2 regions of the Caldifermentibacillus hisashii genome follow, and region 1 is predicted to be linked to the other one. Evidence: a T-box and tRNA genes for the amino acid it is inferred to sense, from the RefSeq annotation. Region 1 holds a T-box; the other holds one or more tRNA genes.
The links. The T-box of region 1 lies ahead of alaS (alanine--tRNA ligase). A T-box ahead of a tRNA ligase gene usually reads a tRNA of that ligase, here a tRNA-Ala.
Positions count from the first base shown of each region.

Region 2: it encodes a tRNA-Ala, which carries the amino acid that the T-box ahead of alaS (alanine--tRNA ligase) is inferred to sense. The anticodon was not compared.

Region 1 covers NZ_CP155467.1:2,493,008-2,504,774, forward strand. The annotation lists gene NSQ14_RS12085 (peptidase U32 family protein) at 1-400, opposite strand, end outside; gene NSQ14_RS12090 (peptidase U32 family protein) at 413-1,339, opposite strand; gene NSQ14_RS12095 (O-methyltransferase) at 1,402-2,046, opposite strand; gene mltG (endolytic transglycosylase MltG) at 2,259-3,401, opposite strand; gene NSQ14_RS12105 (DUF1292 domain-containing protein) at 3,590-3,868, opposite strand; gene ruvX (Holliday junction resolvase RuvX) at 3,916-4,338, opposite strand; gene NSQ14_RS12115 (IreB family regulatory phosphoprotein) at 4,338-4,607, opposite strand; gene alaS (alanine--tRNA ligase) at 4,831-7,461, opposite strand; T-box leader at 7,524-7,738, opposite strand; gene NSQ14_RS12125 (AI-2E family transporter) at 7,835-8,902, opposite strand; gene NSQ14_RS12130 (hypothetical protein) at 8,948-9,142, opposite strand; gene recD2 (SF1B family DNA helicase RecD2) at 9,245-11,641, opposite strand.
Region 2 covers NZ_CP155467.1:2,933,036-2,941,252, forward strand. The annotation lists gene NSQ14_RS14285 (cation-transporting P-type ATPase) at 1-2,764, shown strand, start outside; gene NSQ14_RS14290 (potassium channel family protein) at 2,786-3,436, shown strand; gene NSQ14_RS14295 (NAD-binding protein) at 3,449-4,114, shown strand; tRNA gene NSQ14_RS14300 (tRNA-Ala) at 4,574-4,646, shown strand; gene NSQ14_RS14305 (YbdD/YjiX family protein) at 4,804-5,004, opposite strand; gene NSQ14_RS14310 (carbon starvation CstA family protein) at 5,009-7,078, opposite strand; gene NSQ14_RS14315 (NUDIX hydrolase) at 7,308-7,637, shown strand; gene NSQ14_RS14320 (helix-turn-helix domain-containing protein) at 8,047-8,217, shown strand, end outside.

The DNA of each region.
Region 1 (11,767 bases):
TTAAATGACGTTCCAATCCGGGGGCGACCTTTTTAGCTGTTTCAATAATCAAAGGATCTGCAACAATAATACCACTAACACCGGCGTCTTCCAATCCGCGCAAGTAATTTTCCAGGCCGGGGATATTTTCGTTATGGGCAATAATATTCGTTGTAACATACACTTTGGCATTATATTTTTTTGCAAATGATACGCCTTCTTTTATTTCCTCTAAGGTAAAATTATCTGCGTTTGAGCGAAGACTATATTCTTGACCGCCAATAAATACAGCATCCGCACCGTACATAACAGCGATCTTCAATTTCTCCAAATTACCAGCCGGAGCAAGTAGTTCCGGTTTCTTTACGATAACTCTTTTGCCATTACGTATTTCTGAAATTTTATCGACGAGTTGAACCATATTTCCCCTCCTTTAATAAACTGTTTCTTTAAAGAAAAAGCCTGTATCGAGACCGCGATTTTGCGGCTGCATGGCAATAATTTTTTCCAACAGTTGATCTTTTTCTTCTTCATATTGATAGGAGTCATGAACACAAAGATCAATCGCTTTCCGATACAATTTCGTTACCTCAATGATATATTGCGGTGATTGAAAGATACCGTCTATTTTAAAGGAATCAATGCCGCCATCGACTAACTCTTGCATTTCATCAATAATGCAAATATCGTTGGCACTCATAATATGTGTCCCGTTTTCATCCTCAAAAACCGGATACTTATTGTCTCTTTCCGGATCATATAAAAACAGATAACCTTGTCCGGATTGTCGAACTTCCATCTGTTTCCCTTGAAATTGGAAATAATTGTCGATTAAAGGACGTTTGGATTGGAACATACAACTCATTCCATGTACGAGAATCTCTATTTCCACTTCGGCATTTTCTTTTATTTCCAAAATTTCATCCATGCTCAATTCCCGGGCTAAAACCGCACGTTTTGCGCCTTTTCGTCCCCAATAATTACATGTATACCAATTCGTTCCTAACGTTTCAGTACTCCAATGAAGCCTTATGTTTGGTGCAGATTGTTTCGCAGCCATCAGTACAGCCGGATCGCCGAAAATCACCGCATCTACAGCGATTTCTTGCAAAAATTGAAGATAGGAATCGAGCTCTTCCACTTTTTCATTATGAAAAATCGCATTCATTGCGACATATACTTTTCGCTTATGATTATGAGCAATTTCAACCGCATTTTTTATATCCGCCTTGTTAAATTCACCGGCCAGTCGCAAACCGTAACGCATTTCACCAATGACAAAAGCGTCTGCACCGGCTTCAATCAATGGAAGAATATCATTTATGTTGGTCGGTGTGACTAAAAGTTCGGGTACAGGCAACTCTTCCACCTCCGTAGTCAGGTTATTTTTAGGAGAACAAAAAATGTACTGAAAAATTTAGCTCATGATGCACTTTTCTTAACACTAATGGCTATTCCATCGCCAACAGGTAAGATAACCGTCTGATAATCCGGGTGATGGATGAGCCAATTATTGTAACGGTCGATTTTTTCCCCCAGTTTATGTAAGCGTTTATTTTCTCCTTCATTCCCAATAACATACCCTTTAAACAGGACGTTATCAGTGATGACAAGAGAACGATCAGTTAAAAGCGGCGTATACGTTTCAAAAAATTTTTGATACTGGCCTTTTGCCGCGTCGATAAACAGGCAATCAAAAGGAGCAACCGCACTCACCTTATGAAAAACTTCAAAAGCGTCTCCTTTGATAAGGGTAATTTGTTCCTCTTTATTTTCAAGAGCGATATTGGCTTTTGCCATTTCATAACGGTCATCGTCGCGTTCAATCGTAACGATTTTCGCTCCGGTGGCATCAGCCATCCGTAATGCAGAATAGCCGATTGCGGTACCAATCTCCAAAATTTTCTTCGGCCGAAACATGTTAAGAAGTACGAGAACTGTTTCCATACTATACAGATCCATGATTGGGACCGCATGCCTCCGCGCGTATTGTTCCATCTCTTTAAAGAAAGGCTTTCGTTCCGGTATTTGTTTATATAAATAACTCAACAGTTTTCCATCAATCATCGATGTTTCTCCTTAAGAATTGCCGTTATCGATTCATACATGAAAAAAAGTCATTATAAAGGGAAAACGCTCGCCGGATAGACCCTTTATGAATGACACTTTGGCTTAATTAAAGTTTTTTAGCAACAAAGATAAACAAAAACAGACTTTATAAATATACGGCTTACATTGTACCATAAACATATAGAAAAAGCGAGAAAATCTTAAAACAATTATTTATTCGATTGATTCGACTGAATATATTGAGCATATTTTTCATTATGTTCTTCTAATGTCTTTGAAAACAGTACTTCACCTTTAGGCGTTGCTAAAAAGTAATAGTAATCCGAGCTAGCCGGATATAAAGCAGCTTCGATTGACATTTCACCGCTACCGGCAATCGGTCCCGGCGGATAGCCGCTATTTAAATAGGTGTTGTAAGGATCCACTACTTCATAATAATCCTTAAAGGTAAGCCGATCACGATGTTCCCCGATTGCATAAATGACAGTCGGATCTGTTTGCAGAGGCATACCGGTTTCCATACGATTATAGAACACGCTGGCAATTGTTTTTCTATCTGCCTCATTTGTTGCTTCTTCCTCTACCAGGGATGCCAATGTTAATAATTGATGGACAGTGATTCCTTTACTTTCAAGATCAATTCGATACTTTTCAACGACATCATTTGTTTTTTTAATCATCGCCAGAAGGATCTCTTCAAGCGGCGGCTTCTTCTCCTCAAAGCTATATGTAGCCGGAAACAAATAACCTTCCAGTGGGAATTTAATGTTTTCATTTAAAACATCTTCCGTTATAAGCTCAGGATAAGTTTCCATCGCTTTTTTGATAAACTCCGGACTATTTACTGTATTTACGATTTCTTCCGTACTGTAATCAGTCTTTTTGGCGATAATCCCAGCGATTTCTGTCAATCTTAACCCTTCCGGAACAGGAATGGATAAGGCGGCCTTTTTATATACACTGCCGGTTTTTAAACTTGTAATAATTTCATTCATCGTCATTGACGGTGAAAGTAAGTATGTGCCGGCTTGAAAATCGGTTTCATTCTTAAATTTTACATAATATTTGAAAACCAGTGCATCCTTAATAACCCGGTTTTTCTCTAAAATTGACGCAATGGCTGATGTTCCGGAACCCATTGGAATTTCCACTTGAACTTCTTGTTTACTGTCGGGATCAACCGGCTTTAATGCAGAGTGAATATACAGATAGCCACCGGTTAAAATACCGGCTAATAATAAAAAGATGATTGCCGTTGTAATAAAAACTATTTTTCTCACTGTTTTTGCTTCTTTATATTTCTCTTTGTTAACGATCTCCATGATTTTTTCCTTGTCCTTATTGTTATCCATCCAAACCCTCCTTGTGAGAGTGCAAATAATGTAGAATATACTCGAAAATTTTTTCTCATCTTGAATTATTATACTATAACTTTTAATTTTGTCAGCAAAATTCATTTTAAAAAAGAATGTCCCAAAAACAGGAACCACCATCTAAATTAAATGATCCGCTGTTTTGGGACATGTAAAAGCTTTATATTTTACTCTTCATCTTCACCTAAAAAAGTTTCAAGCATTTCCTCAATTAAATCCCATTCCGCTTCGGATTCGATAGGTAATAAATCTCCTTGTTCTTTTCCGGGAAGAAAGCTTGAGGCATGAATTTCAATTTCTCCCTCATCGTCTTCTTCTGCTCCTATCGGGTAGTATAAAACATACGCCTTACCAAATTCTTCAGATTCGAAAGTAAACAATATTTCACATAGTTCTTCATTACCATCTTCATCAATAATCATAATATGGTTTTCACCGTGTTCCATTATTTTCCTCCTTACCCCTTCGTTTAAAGGGCTTTCATGTATAAATTTCAATGGCTTCCTAAACTATCTAAATAACTTTGTAAAATGAGACTGGCCGCCATTTTATCAATTACCTTTTTACGTTTTTTCCTGCTTACATCGGCTGTCAACAAAATTCGTTCTGCAGCCATGGTCGTTAATCGTTCATCCCATAACTCCACGGGTAAACTAAACCTGTTTTTTAACAGTTTGGCAAATTGCAAACTAATTTCACCACGTGGGCCGATTGTTCCATTCATATTTTTGGGTAAGCCGACAATTATCTTTTCTATTCCGTATTCTCGAATGATTTCTTCAAGTTCCGGTATTCCGGATTTTTGCTCGTCTTCCTGAATTTGGATGGTTTTCAGTCCTTGGGCAGTCCAGCCCAGTTCATCGCTAACCGCCACCCCAATCGTTTTTGAGCCAACATCCAGTCCTAAAATTCGCATTATTTTTCCTCACGATGCTCTTGAATATAAAACTTTACCAATTCTTCAATAATCTCATCCCGCTCCAGCTTTCGAATAATATTCCTTGCATCTTTATGACGGGGAATATAAGCAGGATCACCTGATAATAAATAGCCAACGATTTGATTAATAGGATTATATCCCTTTTCCTCCAATGCTAGAAAAACTTCCTGAAGAACTTTTTGTACTTCTTGATTGATTGGTTCTTCCGGAAAATGAAATTGCATCGTCCGATCAAGTGAACTCATGGTCATGCACCTCCGATCAAACTCAGGTTGCGGTTATTTGTCTTTATTTTACACTACTTGTCTAATTAATGAAATCTTTTTTGCAGAAGGAAAGTATAATTTTCAACTTATACTTTCCCATCTCTTCATTGCACCGGGAGCTTCATCGAAATACGCAACAACCGAAATCGTGCATGTTCTTCGATTTACGATGCGTTCCGATTTTTTCTAAACGTACCGATCATCAAGTATTCTTTATCCATTCTTCTACATATTGAAGTGCTTCAGATAAACGATTTGGATCTTTTCCACCGGCTTGGGCCATGTCCGGACGACCACCGCCGCCACCGCCACAAATACCGGCAACTTCTTTGATTAATTTACCGGCGTGATAAGTTCCGGTTAGGTCTTTCGTTACCCCCGCAATCAGTTGTACCTTTCCATCCAATACTGCACCAAGAACAATGACACCGGACTTGATTTTTTGCTTTAACTCATCCAACATAGTTCGCAATTGATTGGATTCATTAATTTCGACGCGACTGACCAGCAACTGAATGCCATTTACTTCTTTTACTTTATTTATTAAGCTTTTTGCTTCTATATTGCCTAATTTGGCAGTTAATGATTCAATTTCTTTATGGGCTTCTCGTAATTCTTTTTGCAAGGCCGCAATTTTTTCCGGAACATCTTTCACGTTCGCCTTTAATTTATGTGCGGCATCATTTAATATTTGAATTTGATCTGACATATATTGGTAAGCTTTTTCACCCGTTACTGCTTCAATCCGTCTGGTCCCGGCTCCAATTCCGGTTTCGGTAACAAGTTTAAATAGACCGATGGCGGAAGTGTTCGGAACATGGCATCCGCCGCAAAGCTCGATGGAGTATTCACCCATTTTGACCACACGGACGATTTCGCCGTACTTTTCACCAAACAATGCCATCGCACCCATTGCTTTAGCTTCGGCGAGCGGTTTTTCCATAATTTCTACCGGTAAGCTTTCCCAAATTTTTTCATTGACAATTTTTTCAATTTTGCTCAACTCTTCTTCGGTTACTTGTCCGAAATGAGAAAAGTCAAAACGGAGCCGATCCGGTTCAACAAGCGAGCCCGCCTGATTGACATGCTCACCAAGGACATCCTTCAAAGCTCGATGTAAAAGATGGGTTGCTGAATGGTTTTTCGTAATTTGCAAACGATTTTTGCTGTCAATTTTGGCAAAGACCGTTTGGCCGGTTTCTGCTAGCCCCTGCTTGACAACAGCCCGGTGAAGGTTTTGCCGGTTTGGCGCTTTTTGGACATCAAGGACTTCTATTACGAGACCTTCAGCCGTAATCGTACCACGGTCCGCAATTTGCCCGCCGCTTTCCGCATAAAAAGGCGTTTGGTCCAAGATAAGCTGAATTTCTTCCCCTTGATTGGCCGAAGAAATGAGTTTTCCATCTTTAAATATACCGATAATTTTTGCATTCGTTTCAAGTGTATCATATCCAACAAATGTGCTGGAAACAGTGAATTCTCCCAAGTCACCGCCTTGAACTTGCATCGAACCTGTTTCTTGCCGTGCTTTTCGGGCCCGTTCCCTTTGTAATTCCATTTCTTTTTCAAAACCGTGATGATCGATTGCAAGCCCGGCATCTTGTGCGTATTCTTCCGTTAGCTCAACCGGAAATCCATACGTGTCATAAAGGCGGAAAACATCGACCCCAGCTATTGTTTTCTTACCGGTACTTTTTGCTTTTTCAATGATATCGGTTAAAATTGCGATTCCTTCATTTAATGTTTCATGGAATCGTTCTTCTTCATTTTTGATCACTTTTCCAATGAATTCCGCCTTGTTTTTCACTTCCGGATAATAGTCTTCCATAATTTTCCCGACAACCGGAACTAATTCGAACATAAACGGGCGTTCGATTTGAATTTGTTTTGCATAACGAACGGCACGTCTCAAAAGTCTCCTTAACACATAGCCTCGACCTTCATTAGACGGCAATGCCCCATCACCAACAGCAAAAGTAACGGTACGAATATGATCAGCAATCACTTTAAAAGCCACATCAAATTCTTCATTTTCACCATATTTCACACCGGATATTTCTTCCGTCTTTTTGATAATAGGAATGAACAGATCTGTTTCAAAGTTTGTCTTTGTATTTTGAATAACAGAGGCCATTCGTTCCAGCCCCATCCCGGTATCAATGTTTTTCTTCGGCAGTGGCGTATATGAACCGTCGGGATTATGATTAAATTGAGAAAAGACTAAGTTCCAAACTTCTAAATACCGGTCATTTTCTCCACCCGGATATAATTCCGGATCATTATCATCATTGCCAAATTCCGGTCCGCGGTCATAGAAAATTTCCGAATTTGGGCCACTTGGTCCTTCACCGATATCCCAGAAATTGCCTTCTAACCGAATAATTCTCTCTTCCGGTATCCCGACTTTTTCATGCCAAATTTTGTACGCTTCCTCATCTTCGGGATGTATTGTTACGGATAATTTTTCCGGCTCAAAGCCAATCCATTTCGGGCTTGTTAAAAATTCCCATGCCCAAATAATGGCTTCTTCTTTAAAATAATCACCGATTGAGAAATTACCGAGCATTTCAAAAAAAGTATGGTGGCGTGCTGTTTTCCCGACGTTTTCAATATCATTGGTCCGAATCGATTTTTGGGCATTCGTAATCCGCGGGTTATCCGGCTTTACCCGGCCGTCAAAATATTTTTTTAATGTGGCAACACCGCTGTTAATCCAAAGTAATGACGGATCATCATGCGGGATGAGCGATGCACTCGGTTCAATCTTATGTCCTTTTTCCTGAAAAAACTCAAGATACATACGACGAATTTCAGCACTTGTCAATTTTTTCAAGCGAATTCCTCCCTAATTTATTTATTTCCATTTTGTTCCAATAAAAAAACTCCTCCCCTAAAATTAGGGACGAAGAGTCTGTTCCGTGGTACCACCCTAGTTATGAAAGTCTTAATCACTCTCATCACTTTAGCCTTCTTAACGCGAAGTAACGGCAGGGATTAGCTGCACTCGGGAGTAGCCTTCTGTAACAACTGTCTGGAAATTTCTTTCAGCCACGGAAATTTCTCTCTTTTTTAGACTCATTGATACATACTCGCTCCGTCAATGTGTTGATATTTTTAAATCTCCAGTCATATTTTTTATTCTAGTATTTGACCGTCTCCTTGTCAATTATCGAAAATGATTGTATCCGGAAATTAAGCGAAAAAAATTAACCATAATCCCGCCTTTTAAACTGATCCAAAGCTTGCAAAATAGTAGTTTTAATGACCGCAATTAACGGAACCGCCATGATAAGTCCCAGTACCCCGCCGATTTCACCACCAATTAAGATGGAAAATATAATTAATAAAGGATGCATCTGTAAAGATTTCCCGACTATGTAAGGTGATAAAATATTTCCCTCAAGAAACTGAAGGAAAAAGACAAACAAAACAACAAAAATAATCATTTTTACGGATGTTTGAGATGCAATAATTGCGGCTGGAACGACACCGATAATCGGACCAAAATACGGAATCACATTCGTAATCCCAATGATCGAGCCAAGTAAAAGCGGGTAATCTATTTTGATCAGCCAGAAAAAGATCATCGATATAATGCCAACTAAGGCACAGACAGTCAGTTGCCCGCGGATATAATTTCCAAGCGATTGCTCGACGTTGAAAAGAAAATCTCTCGTTTGTTCCCGCCATTTTTTAGGCACAAAGGACCAAAATGTTTTTTTTAAGTAATCAATATCTTTTAAAATATAAAATGCAATAAATGGAACCAGGATTAACAGAAAAAAATTGTCCACTAACCATATAAAAAACTTTAAAATTCGTTCAATCAGCCGCTTAAGTCCTTCCTCAATCGCTTGATAACCGACATCAATTTGTTCGTGAATTCCGAGCGGCCAAGTTTTTGTTTTTCTTTCAATAAAATCTCCCCACATTTCATACTGGTGTATGAAACCGGGGATGTTTTCGGAAAGATCCTTTAATTGTTTAATAAAGACAGGTATTCCTTTATAGATGGCAAAACCGACTCCCCCAAAAAATAAAATATAGATTAATAAGACGGAAAGCCATCTCTGTAACCCGTTTTGATGGAGTTTCTCCACAAGCGGATATAATAAGTAAGCGATAAATCCGGCAATCAGAAAAGGTAACAGTACCTTCAAAAAAATCTGAATAACCGGTTTCCACATCGGTGAAAGTCTGATAAACACATAAAGAACAACAAATAGTAATAATAAAAATCCTAATCGGTAATACCACTTCACTTTAATATCCATCGACAACACTCCCCCCTCGTTATAGTTTGAGAGGATGGAGCGATATTATGCATGATAGCGACGTTCTTCTTCCGGGAATAAATCATCCAGGGAGGAAAGGGATCCGTCTTCTTCCACCTGATGTGTGTGAATCATCCCATTTGAAACCGATAGCTCAATAAAACAGTTCCAGCAATAATATTGATTGATCCCGATCTTCCCAATATCTTTACTGTGACAATTTGGGCAAATTAGTTCCACTTTTCCACCTCAAATCAAATTTATAAATATTATTTGATACCATTCTGCCCAAATTGTTGGGAAAATAATCATTTTTACAAAACTTTCTCTCTGGATATCAGGTCAACTTAAATATTCCGCTCTATCTTCAATCATGAAATCATACGGGCTAATATTCTCCATGCCAACCATCGGATCCGTATTCATTAATCGTTCTTCATAAGACATATCTTCTTTCACTACCCCGATATCCGGAGTGTGATTTCCGTTTATTTCTTGCAATAATCGTTTCTTTAACGTCGTGTTCCTCATATTATCATCCGTACGATAAACGGCGGTTCGAAAGGCATCCTCTTCCCCGCATAAAATTAATTTTTCTTTACTCCGCGTGATGGCCGTATAAATAAGATTTCTCCGTAACATCCGGTGATAGCCTCTGACAATCGGTAGAATGACAATCGGAAATTCGCTCCCTTGCGATTTGTGAATACTGCAGCAATAGGCAAGGGTAATTTGATGTAAATCCTGTCTCGGGTAAGTAACCTCATTACCGTCAAACGAAACGACCAGTTGATCAACTTTTTCCTCTGTCTCTTTTGCATAAAAGATAGCTACAATTTCACCGATATCACCGTTAAAAATATTTTTATCCGGTTGATTGATTAATTGCAAAACTTTATCGCCAACCCGGTAAGTATGGTCGCCAAAGTTTAATTCCCTTCGCTTTTCCTTGTTCGTTCCATTCAATATTTCTTGGAGAAGTATATTCAGCTCATCAATTCCGGCCGGCCCCCGATACATCGGTGCCAAAACTTGAATATCTTTAGGTGTATAACCTTTATTGATTGCATGTCCGACGACCTGCTTTACGACATCAGCAACTTGTGTCGTACGGCAAGAAATGAATGAACGATCCTTTTGTTGGTTTCTTAAATCTTCCGGTATCGTCCCGTTTTTTATGGCATGAGCAAGCTGAATAATGGATGAGCCGCTTTCTTGTCGATAAATATCCGTCAAACGAACGGTCGGAATTCGTTCTGAGGCTAATAAATCTTTCAAAACTTGCCCCGGGCCAACGGAAGGTAATTGATCTTCATCACCGACCAAAATTACTTGCACATGCGCAGGCAAAGCTTTAAATAAATGATGGGCAAGCCAAATGTCAACCATCGACATCTCATCAATGATAACAATCTTCCCTTCAATCGGATTATCTTCGTTATAATCAAAGGTTTCTGTTCCATTCCATCCGAGTAATCGATGAATCGTTACTGCCGGTAAACCGGTTGATTCCGCCATCCGTTTTGCGGCCCGACCGGTTGGAGCAGCCAACACAAACGGAAACACTTCATCCTTTTTATAGTCTTTTGGATCCAAACTGCAACCGTGCAATTCTCCATACAGTTCAACGATTCCTTTAATTACCGTCGTTTTTCCCGTTCCCGGTCCGCCGGTTAAAATTAACATTGGACTGGAGAGTGCGGTTTGAATTGCTTCCCTTTGTGATGGAGCATATTGAATACCAAGCCGTTCCTCTAAACTACCTAATGCAAGTAGAAATTCTGATTCCGGAAAGCCGTCTTCAAATTCTTTTTGAGCCAAGATTCTTTTTATATTCGTTACCAAACCTTTTTCCGAATAAAAAATGGAAGGTAGAAATACACGTTCCTCATCGATGACGATCTTTCCTTCTTCCTCCAGTTTCAAAAGTTCATGCTCAATTTCTTCCGGAAAAATTTCCACCGGCTGGTTAGATTCCAGCAACTTTTTAACAGTCGGAATGAAAGTTTTCTTTTCCAAATAACAATGACCTTCTTGAATACAATCTGTTTCTAATGTGTATAAACAACCGGCCTTAACCCGATCCGGATGATTTCCTTTCATGCCGAGTTTAAAGCCTAATTCATCTGCCCGACCAAAGCCAATTCCTTCAATATCTTCCACAAGTTTATACGGGTTATTTTCGACGATTTCCAGTGTATGCTCTTTATATGTTTGATAGATTCGCATAGACAGCTGCGGACCGAACCCGTATTGATTCAACCCGACCATAATATTTTCTAACCCTTGATACTCTATTAATTTTTCATGTAACAATTTTGCTTTATCAGCAGCCAATTTCGGTACCGTGTCCAATAAAGACGGCTGTTTCATGATGCGTTCGATAGCATTTTCACCCAGAACGTCCACAATATTTTCAGCCGTTTTCTTTCCAATTCCTTTAAAAAGTTCACTTGATAAATATTGAACAACACCTTGTTTTGTCTTTGGCAGATCTTTTCGAAAATGGTCAACTTGAAATTGTGGACCATATTTTGGATGATCCGTAAACTTTCCGTAAAAAATATAAGTTTCCTCTTCATACAGACGGGGGAAATAGCCGGTGACAACCGCATCTTTGTTCACACCAGCCTCATTTGATTCATCGACACGAATCCGAAGAACGGTATATAAATTTTGTTCATTGTGAAAAATGGTGACGATCGGTCTGCCCTTAATATAACGTTCTTCTTGTTGCATTTCCGATTTCCCCCTCCAAAGATATGTTGAAAAATGGTACTATAAGCATTTTTATAAGAAACGAGCATAGAGCCTATCGACGTTTTGTCAAAGATTTTTTTCAAGATCGGGTCTTGTCGACAAATT
Region 2 (8,217 bases), 440 kb from region 1:
CGCAAAACAAGTTTACGACCAATTAAAAACAAATAAAGACGGTTTATCATCCGAAGAAGCCAAAGAACGCTTACAACAATTCGGTAAAAATACAATTAAAGAAAAACAAGGGAGACCGCTATATTTACAATTTTTATCAAACTTTATCAGCATGATGGCAATTCTTCTCTGGATTAGTGGCGGTATTGCCTTCGTTGCCAAAATGCCCGAACTCGGAGTCGCTGTTTGGTGCGTCAATATTATTAACGGAATTTTTAGCTTCATTCAAGAATACAAGGCAAGTAAAGCAACAGAAGCATTAAAAAGTATGCTCGCTTCCTATGCCAGAGTGATCCGTGACGGGAAAGAAGTACAAATCTTGACCGATGAGCTCGTTCCCGGTGATGTGATGCTCATTACAGAAGGCGAAAAAATTTCTGCTGATGCCCGTCTTATTGAAGCAAGTGATCTGCAAGTGAACCAATCTGCGCTAACAGGAGAATCAAATCCGGTGCGAAAATTTTCCGATGCTATTCACCGAAATGATTTGACGAATCTTGAAATAGCTAATCTTATTTTCACGGGAAGTACTGTCTCCAGCGGTTCGGGAAAAGCGGTCGTTTTCAAAACAGGGATGGACACTGAACTTGGCAAAATTGCCGGGCTAACCCAAAACGTCACAGATGAACAGAGCCCGCTGCAAAAAGAATTAAATCGACTAACTAAACAAATCTCCATCATTGCACTGACATTCGGTTTTATTTTCTTTGTTCTTGCTGTTTTCTTCGTCAAAGACCCTGTAGCAGAGTCGTTCATCTTTGCATTAGGAATGATTGTTGCTTTTATCCCGGAAGGACTTTTGCCAACAGTCACCCTTGCCTTAGCTCGTGGTGTACAAAGAATGGTAAAGAAAAATGCACTTGTAAAAAACCTCTCCTCTGTCGAAACACTAGGCTGTACTACAGTCATTTGTACGGATAAAACCGGTACATTAACGCAAAACGAGATGACTGTAAACCATCTCTGGCTCCCGGATAAAGAGCTGGAAGTCACCGGAACCGGCTATGCACCAAAAGGGGAAATTATCGACGGAGACCATAAGATTACATCCAAGACGAATCCTGATGTTAATCTTCTCTTGACTGCTGCCAGCCTCTGCAGCAATGCGCGAATTTTGCCACCCGATGAAAAAAATCCACGCTACACTGTACTCGGTGACCCGACCGAAGCCTGTTTAGGCGTCGTTGCTGAAAAAGCGGGTTTAAAACTTGAAAACATACAAAACGAACAACCGCGCATCCGTGAACTCCACTTCGACTCGAGAAGAAAACGAATGACGACCATTCATCAATTAAATAAACCGATTCACGGAAAAAATCGGGTTGCCTACACAAAAGGGGCACCGAAAGAGTTAATTGAGCTTTGTGAAAATGTTCTGATTAACGGTCAAATCCAGCCAATAACCGATGATATGAAAAAAAAGGCTATGACAGCAAACGATAGCTATGCACGTCAAGGTTTACGGGTTTTGGCTGTTGCCGTCCGATATTTAGGTCTAGACGACCAAGATATCCCGACATCTTTAAGTGCTTATACACCCGAAATCATCGAACAAAAAATGACGTTTATCGGATTAGTTGTCATGGCTGATCCTCCGCGTCCGGAAGTCAAAGAAGCTGTGCAAAAATGTCATCAAGCAGGTATTCGCATTGTTATGATAACCGGTGACTATGGACTCACTGCCGAAAGTATTGCAAAGCGGATCGGCATTGTGACAGGCGATCACCCTCGCGTTATTTCCGGACTCGAACTAGAAGGAATGTCTGATGACCAACTGAAAAATGCCTTAAAGGATGAAGTCATTTTTGCACGGGTTGCGCCGGAACAAAAATATCGAGTCGTCGATAATCTCCAACAACTTGGTGAAGTCGTTGCGGTTACCGGTGATGGTGTTAATGATGCGCCGGCATTGAAAAAAGCCGATATTGGTGTAGCAATGGGAATCACAGGAACGGATGTTGCCAAAGAAGCCGCCGACATGATTTTGACTGATGATAATTTTGCTTCCATTGTCCATGCGGTTGAACAAGGACGAGCTGCCTACAACAATATACGTAAATTTTTACTTTATATTTTGAACAGTAATGTCCCGGAAGCTGCACCATCAATGGCGTTTTTGTTATCAAAAGGATCGATTCCACTGCCGCTCACCATCATGCAAATTTTATTTATTGATCTTGGTACCGATTTAATCCCGGCGCTTGGTCTTGGCTCTGAAAAACCGGAAGCCGGCATTATGAACAAGCCACCAAGAAACTTGAAAGAACCTTTATTAAATCGAACCATTTTGATTAAAGCATTCTTTTGGTACGGTATTTTAGAATCCATTGTTTCTCTATCTGCCTATTTCTTTGTCAATTCCATCAATGGTTTTTCGTTAGGAAATTTGGCTGAGGAAGGAAGCGCAACTTATATTGCTGCTACAACAATGACACTGGCTGCAATTGTTTTTTGCCAAATTGGTGCGGTTATGAACTGTCGTACAGAAAATGAATCCGTATTTAAAATCGGTTTTCTAAAAAATGTAACGATTAATGCAGGGATTATTCTTGAGGTCATTTTGTTACTGGTCATTATGCATGTGCCTTTATTACAAAAAGTCTTTGGTACAGCGCCAATCGGGGTACAAAGCTGGACTTTCTTAATCTGCATTCCGCCTATTATTTTAGCCATTGAAGAAATTCGTAAAGCAATTTCGAGGAGAATAGTGCAAACTCATAAATGAACAGAAATGGAGTGAAGGAAAATGCGGGATATCATTGTTGGTTGTGGTCATATGGGAGCAAGTTTGGCGATGAATCTTCAATTAAGGGGACATGATGTAACGATCATTGATAAGGATAAAGAGGCTTTTAAAAAATTACCTCCTGATTTTTCCGGTGTAAAAGTTGTCGGTTTTGGAATTGATAGAAAGATTTTAGAAGCTTTACGAATTGATCAAGTGGATGCGCTTGTTGCTTGTACGAATGATGATGAAACAAATGCGCTATTGGCCCGGATTGTAAAAAATCAATATCGGGTTCCTCAAGTGATTGCTTTACTATACGATCCAAGGAAAGCGGATATTTATCAAAGTTTCGGTATTCAAACAATTTCTCCAGTTTCCTGGGGAATTCAAAGAGTTACGGAATTATTAAGCTATAATCAACTGGATACTGTATGGTCCCCTGATAATGGTCAGGTGGAGATAATTCGGGTAGAAACTCCCCCACTTCTCATCGGTCATACCGTAAAAGAACTGATGAGTATGGGCGAAATTATGATTGTGACGATCAGTAGGGGGAATCAATCTATCATCCCTGTGTCGGGAACCATTTTACAGGCGCATGATGTTCTGTATATCGCTGTTGTTATGACTGCTAAAAATAAATTAAAAACGATGCTCGGATTAAGATAAGGGGTGAGTAATATGAATGTGATTATCATCGGTGGCGGGCAAGTTGGTTCTTATGTCGGAAAACTCCTGGAAGAAAATGGTATTCAAATAAAAATAATTGAAATACGTGAACATTTGATCGACAAGTTAATTGAGGATTTTTCCAGTGAGGTAGTTATTGGGGGAAGCGGAACAGACCCAAATACGCTAGAGGAAGCTGGAATTAAGTCAGCTGATGTTTTGGTGGCTGTTACCGGTCGTGATGAAGTAAATCTTGTCGCTTCCACCATTGCAAAGTTTGAATTTGGGGTGCGCCGTGTTGTCGCCCGTGTCAACCATCCGCGTAATGAGTGGCTTTATACGCATTCGATGGGCGTCGACGTTGCGATTAATCAATCGAATATTATGGCCCATATGGTCGTCGATGAAATGGATATGGAAAATTTGTCTACTTTAATGAAGTTAAACCGCGGCAACTACTCAATTGCGAAAGTCGCTGTACATGAAGGGTCTAGTGCAGTTGCAAAACCAATTAAAGATTTGGGGATACCCCCGAAATGCGTTTTGATTGCGGTTTTACGGGATGAGGAGGTCATCATTCCCCGCGGAGAAACGTTCATTGAACCGCATGATTCAATTTTGCTTTTGACAGATGCGGACGCAGAAAAAGAAATTAATCGGATTTTTGCGGTGAGTTAAATACCTATGAAAACGTATTTGCACTCCTGTCATAAATAAATGAGGTTAACCGATGAGCTAAACTTATTACCCTTTAAAAAGCACATAAAAATGTATTTGTGCCTCCTATCTTCGGTAATGTGGATAACTAAACTAAAACTACCAACTATCCGTTAAAAGCCTGAACGTTCTTATGAATACTTTTGTTATGTTTTGTTCATGAGAACTGGGCTTTTTGTGCACTGTGATTCCTTTTTTCCATAAGACCAGTGCTAGCCGATTCCTTCAAACCCCGATTATTTATTTATAACTAGTTCTTTTAATATCCTTACAAAAATTTAATCCCGCCCTCTTTCAGTTTGATGACTATTTATTTTTAGAAGTTGATGATAAAAATATCCTTGGATGATAAAAATATCCTTGCAAAATATTTTTATTGGTTATATAATAATTTTTGTCAGCGTTATAAAAAAAGAATATGGGGCATTAGCTCAGCTGGGAGAGCGCTTCGCTGGCAGCGAAGAGGTCAGCGGTTCGAACCCGCTATGCTCCACTACCAAAAACCCTAGATATAATAGGGTTTCTTTTAATTTTTGAAGATTGGTTTTTTCGAAAGACTTCGGATTTGTATTGATTCTTCTATTAATAATTCAAACAGCCCCATCCACCATTCGAATGGAGCTGTTTGCATTTTTCGCTATTTTATAGAATTAACAACATCTCGAAACTTTTCCACCTTTTGCATTGTAACGCTCATCTTGGGCTTCGCAGAAAAATTCCTTCCGAGACTTTATTGGTTCACCCGGATGATGTTTTTCCATATGCTCGACATACGTTTCGTAACAAGGAACACCGACTAACAAACTAAAAAATTGTTTCCGGTATCTTAATACTTTCTTAATCCATTCCATTTTGTTATGCCCCCGCATTAATATTTTCTCTAGGTATATACGGACTTTCATGAAGTTCCAGTTTTTGATTTTTCAATATTTTAATCCAAATCCGAATGGCAGAAATAAATACCATAATAACAACAAGCATAAAGATGGCGCAAAGGGCTGCATCAATATAATCGTTAAACAAAATTTGTCGCATTTCACCTAAGTCTTTCGCCGGTGCTAACACTTCCCCGTTATTATATGCCTCTTGAAACTTGTTTGCATGAGATAAAAAACCGATTGCCGGATTCGAATGGAAAAGCTTTTGCCAACCGGCTGTCAATGTAACAACAAGTAACAAAACTGTCGGGATCAGTGTAACCCATGTATATTTTTTCTTACCCATTTTAAAGAGAACCGTTGTACCAAAGATTAAGGCAATACCTGCGAGCATTTGGTTTGAAATACCGAATAGCGGCCATAGAGTGTTAATTCCGCCAAGTGGGTCAACTACTCCTTGATATAAGAAATATCCCCAAGCAGCTACACTCAATGCGGTTGCAGTAATATTCGGTAACCATGCTTCGGTATTGGCGAAAGGTTTATATACCGTACCGATAACTTCTTGAATCATAAAACGGCAAACCCGTGTCCCTGCATCAATTGTGGTCAAAATAAACAATGCTTCAAATAAAATCGCAAAATGGTACCAGAATGCCATTAATGCTTTCCCGCCGATTACTTGGGAGAAAATTGTTGCCATTCCAATCGCAAACGTTGGTGCACCACCTGTACGGGATAGAATGGATTCTTCTTCAATATGATTACTAATTTCAGTTAACATATCCGGTGTAATGGTGTAACCCCACTCTGAGATTGTTGTTGCTGCGGTCGTCACATCGGTACCAATAACCGCAGCCGGGCTATTAATTGCAAAATAAATACCCGGTGTCAGTACACAAGCTGCAATCATCGCCATAACCGCAACGAATGATTCTGTCAACATGGCACCATAACCAATTGGACGCGCATGAGATTCCCGTTCAATCATTTTCGGTGTTGTACCGGAAGAAATTAAGGCATGGAAACCGGATACGGCACCGCAGGCAATGGTGATAAATAAAAACGGGAATAAATTGCCTGAGAAAACCGGACCTGTACCGTTGATAAATTCAGTTACGGCAGGCATTTGCAGATGTGGCATGGCAATAAAAATTCCAATTGCCAAACCGACAATCGTTCCAATTTTTAAAAATGTACTTAAATAATCCCGCGGAGCAAGCAGTAACCAAACCGGTAAAACGGCTGCCACGAATCCGTAAATAATCATCAAAATGGCAATCGTTTCTCCGCTCAAATTAAATATGGCCGAAAGTTCCGGATGTTGACCGATATATCTACCAAATACAAGTGATAAAATTAAAAGAATAATACCTAATACAGTGGCTTCACCAATTCGCCCCGGTCTGACGAATCGCATATAAATCCCCATTAAAATCGCAATCGGAATCGTTGAGGCAACCGTAAATAATCCCCATGGACTACCGACTAACGCTTTAACAACAACAAGGCCAAGTACGGCAAGCAAGATAATCATGATACCTAAAATACCAACCATGGCAATAATTCCGGTTACTTTTCCCATTTCATCTTTAATCATTTCACCAAGGGATTTCCCATTGCGTCGAGTCGAAGCAAAAAGAATAATAAAATCTTGAACAGCTCCCGCCAGAACAACCCCTACAACGATCCAAAGGGTTCCCGGGAGATAGCCCATTTGTGCTGCTAATATAGGTCCGACAAGCGGTCCTGCACCGGCGATGGCTGCAAAGTGATGGCCGAACAAAACAACTTTGTTTGTCGGTACAAAGTCCTTCCCATCATTATTAATTTCACTAGGCGTTTTGCGATTATCATCCAGTTCAAAGACCCGTTTTGCCATAAATTTACTGTAAAAACGATAGCCAATCGCATAAACGCAAATCGCAGCGGTGATCAACCAGATGGAGTTAATTGATTCCCCTCTGTTTAAGGCTAAAATACCAAAACTTGCCGCCCCCAGTGCAGAAATCAAACCCCAAATAACAATTGATTTAATCGCCTTCATTCACTTACACCCACCTTTACAATATTTTGATATCGTCCATTGTTCAGAATTATACCACCCATTAAAATATTTGTATAATATGTTAATTATAATGATTATTAGATATTTATCTAAAAGTACGATAATTTATAAAACATAAAAATAGCACTCTTATATTTACAGAGATTTTCGGAACATCAATTGATAAAACCGTAGAACTTTATGTAGAAACATTTAAAGTCAATCCAAGATTAATCAAAGTAGGGGACTTCCAGGCGGGGCAATGGAACTAGGCGAAAGTTTGGAGGAAACTGCCAAACGGGAATTACTTGAAGAAACAGGGTTAAAAGCAAGAAAATTTAAATTCATTGATGTATTATCGGGAAAAGAGCTTTACTTTAAGTATCCTAATGGTGATGAAGTGTATAACGTTATATGCGTTTACCTAGCCAAAGAAGTTTATGGTGAATTGTCGATGACTGATGGAGAAAGTATTGATTTAAAATACTTCTCACCAAATCACTTACCTTCTAATCTTGATGATAGAGCGAAATTAATTATTGAAAAACACTTTAGATAATATCTGTTTCGAACATAACAACGCTTGGAAAATTGCCCAAGCGTTGTTTTTTCTGCTAGTTTTATTGCTAATTCGTGTTCGATAGCTATTATTTTTTACATGAGTATTTTTCACATTGATTGAACTGCTTAACTTCTGGACAGTCTTTTCTAATCCCCTAGATCGGGTCATTATCATTTATATAGTGTTACGAACCATATTCATTTAGTTCTCCAATGGGCTAAGATTTATCGTTCTGTTTGTTTGTTCATGTCACTCTTTCTATTGACCACTTTACCATATCTTCCCAAAACATTTGAAATCAGATCTCTTAGTAAACAGTTAGAATACAAATATTTACATGAAGTAAACAAATTGTTGACTTGAATATGAAAAATTGGATATCATATAGTTTAGGGAGGAATGTAGAATGAAAACAATTTTTGAGGAAATTGGAGAAAAAATAATTCATTACATTGAAAAACATCAAATAAGTCAAACAGAATTTGCTGAACGAATTGGTGTTTCCAAACAAGTAATGAGCAAGATTGTTAAAGGACAAAAGGCCACAAATATTGAGGAAATAAAAAAGATTGCAGAT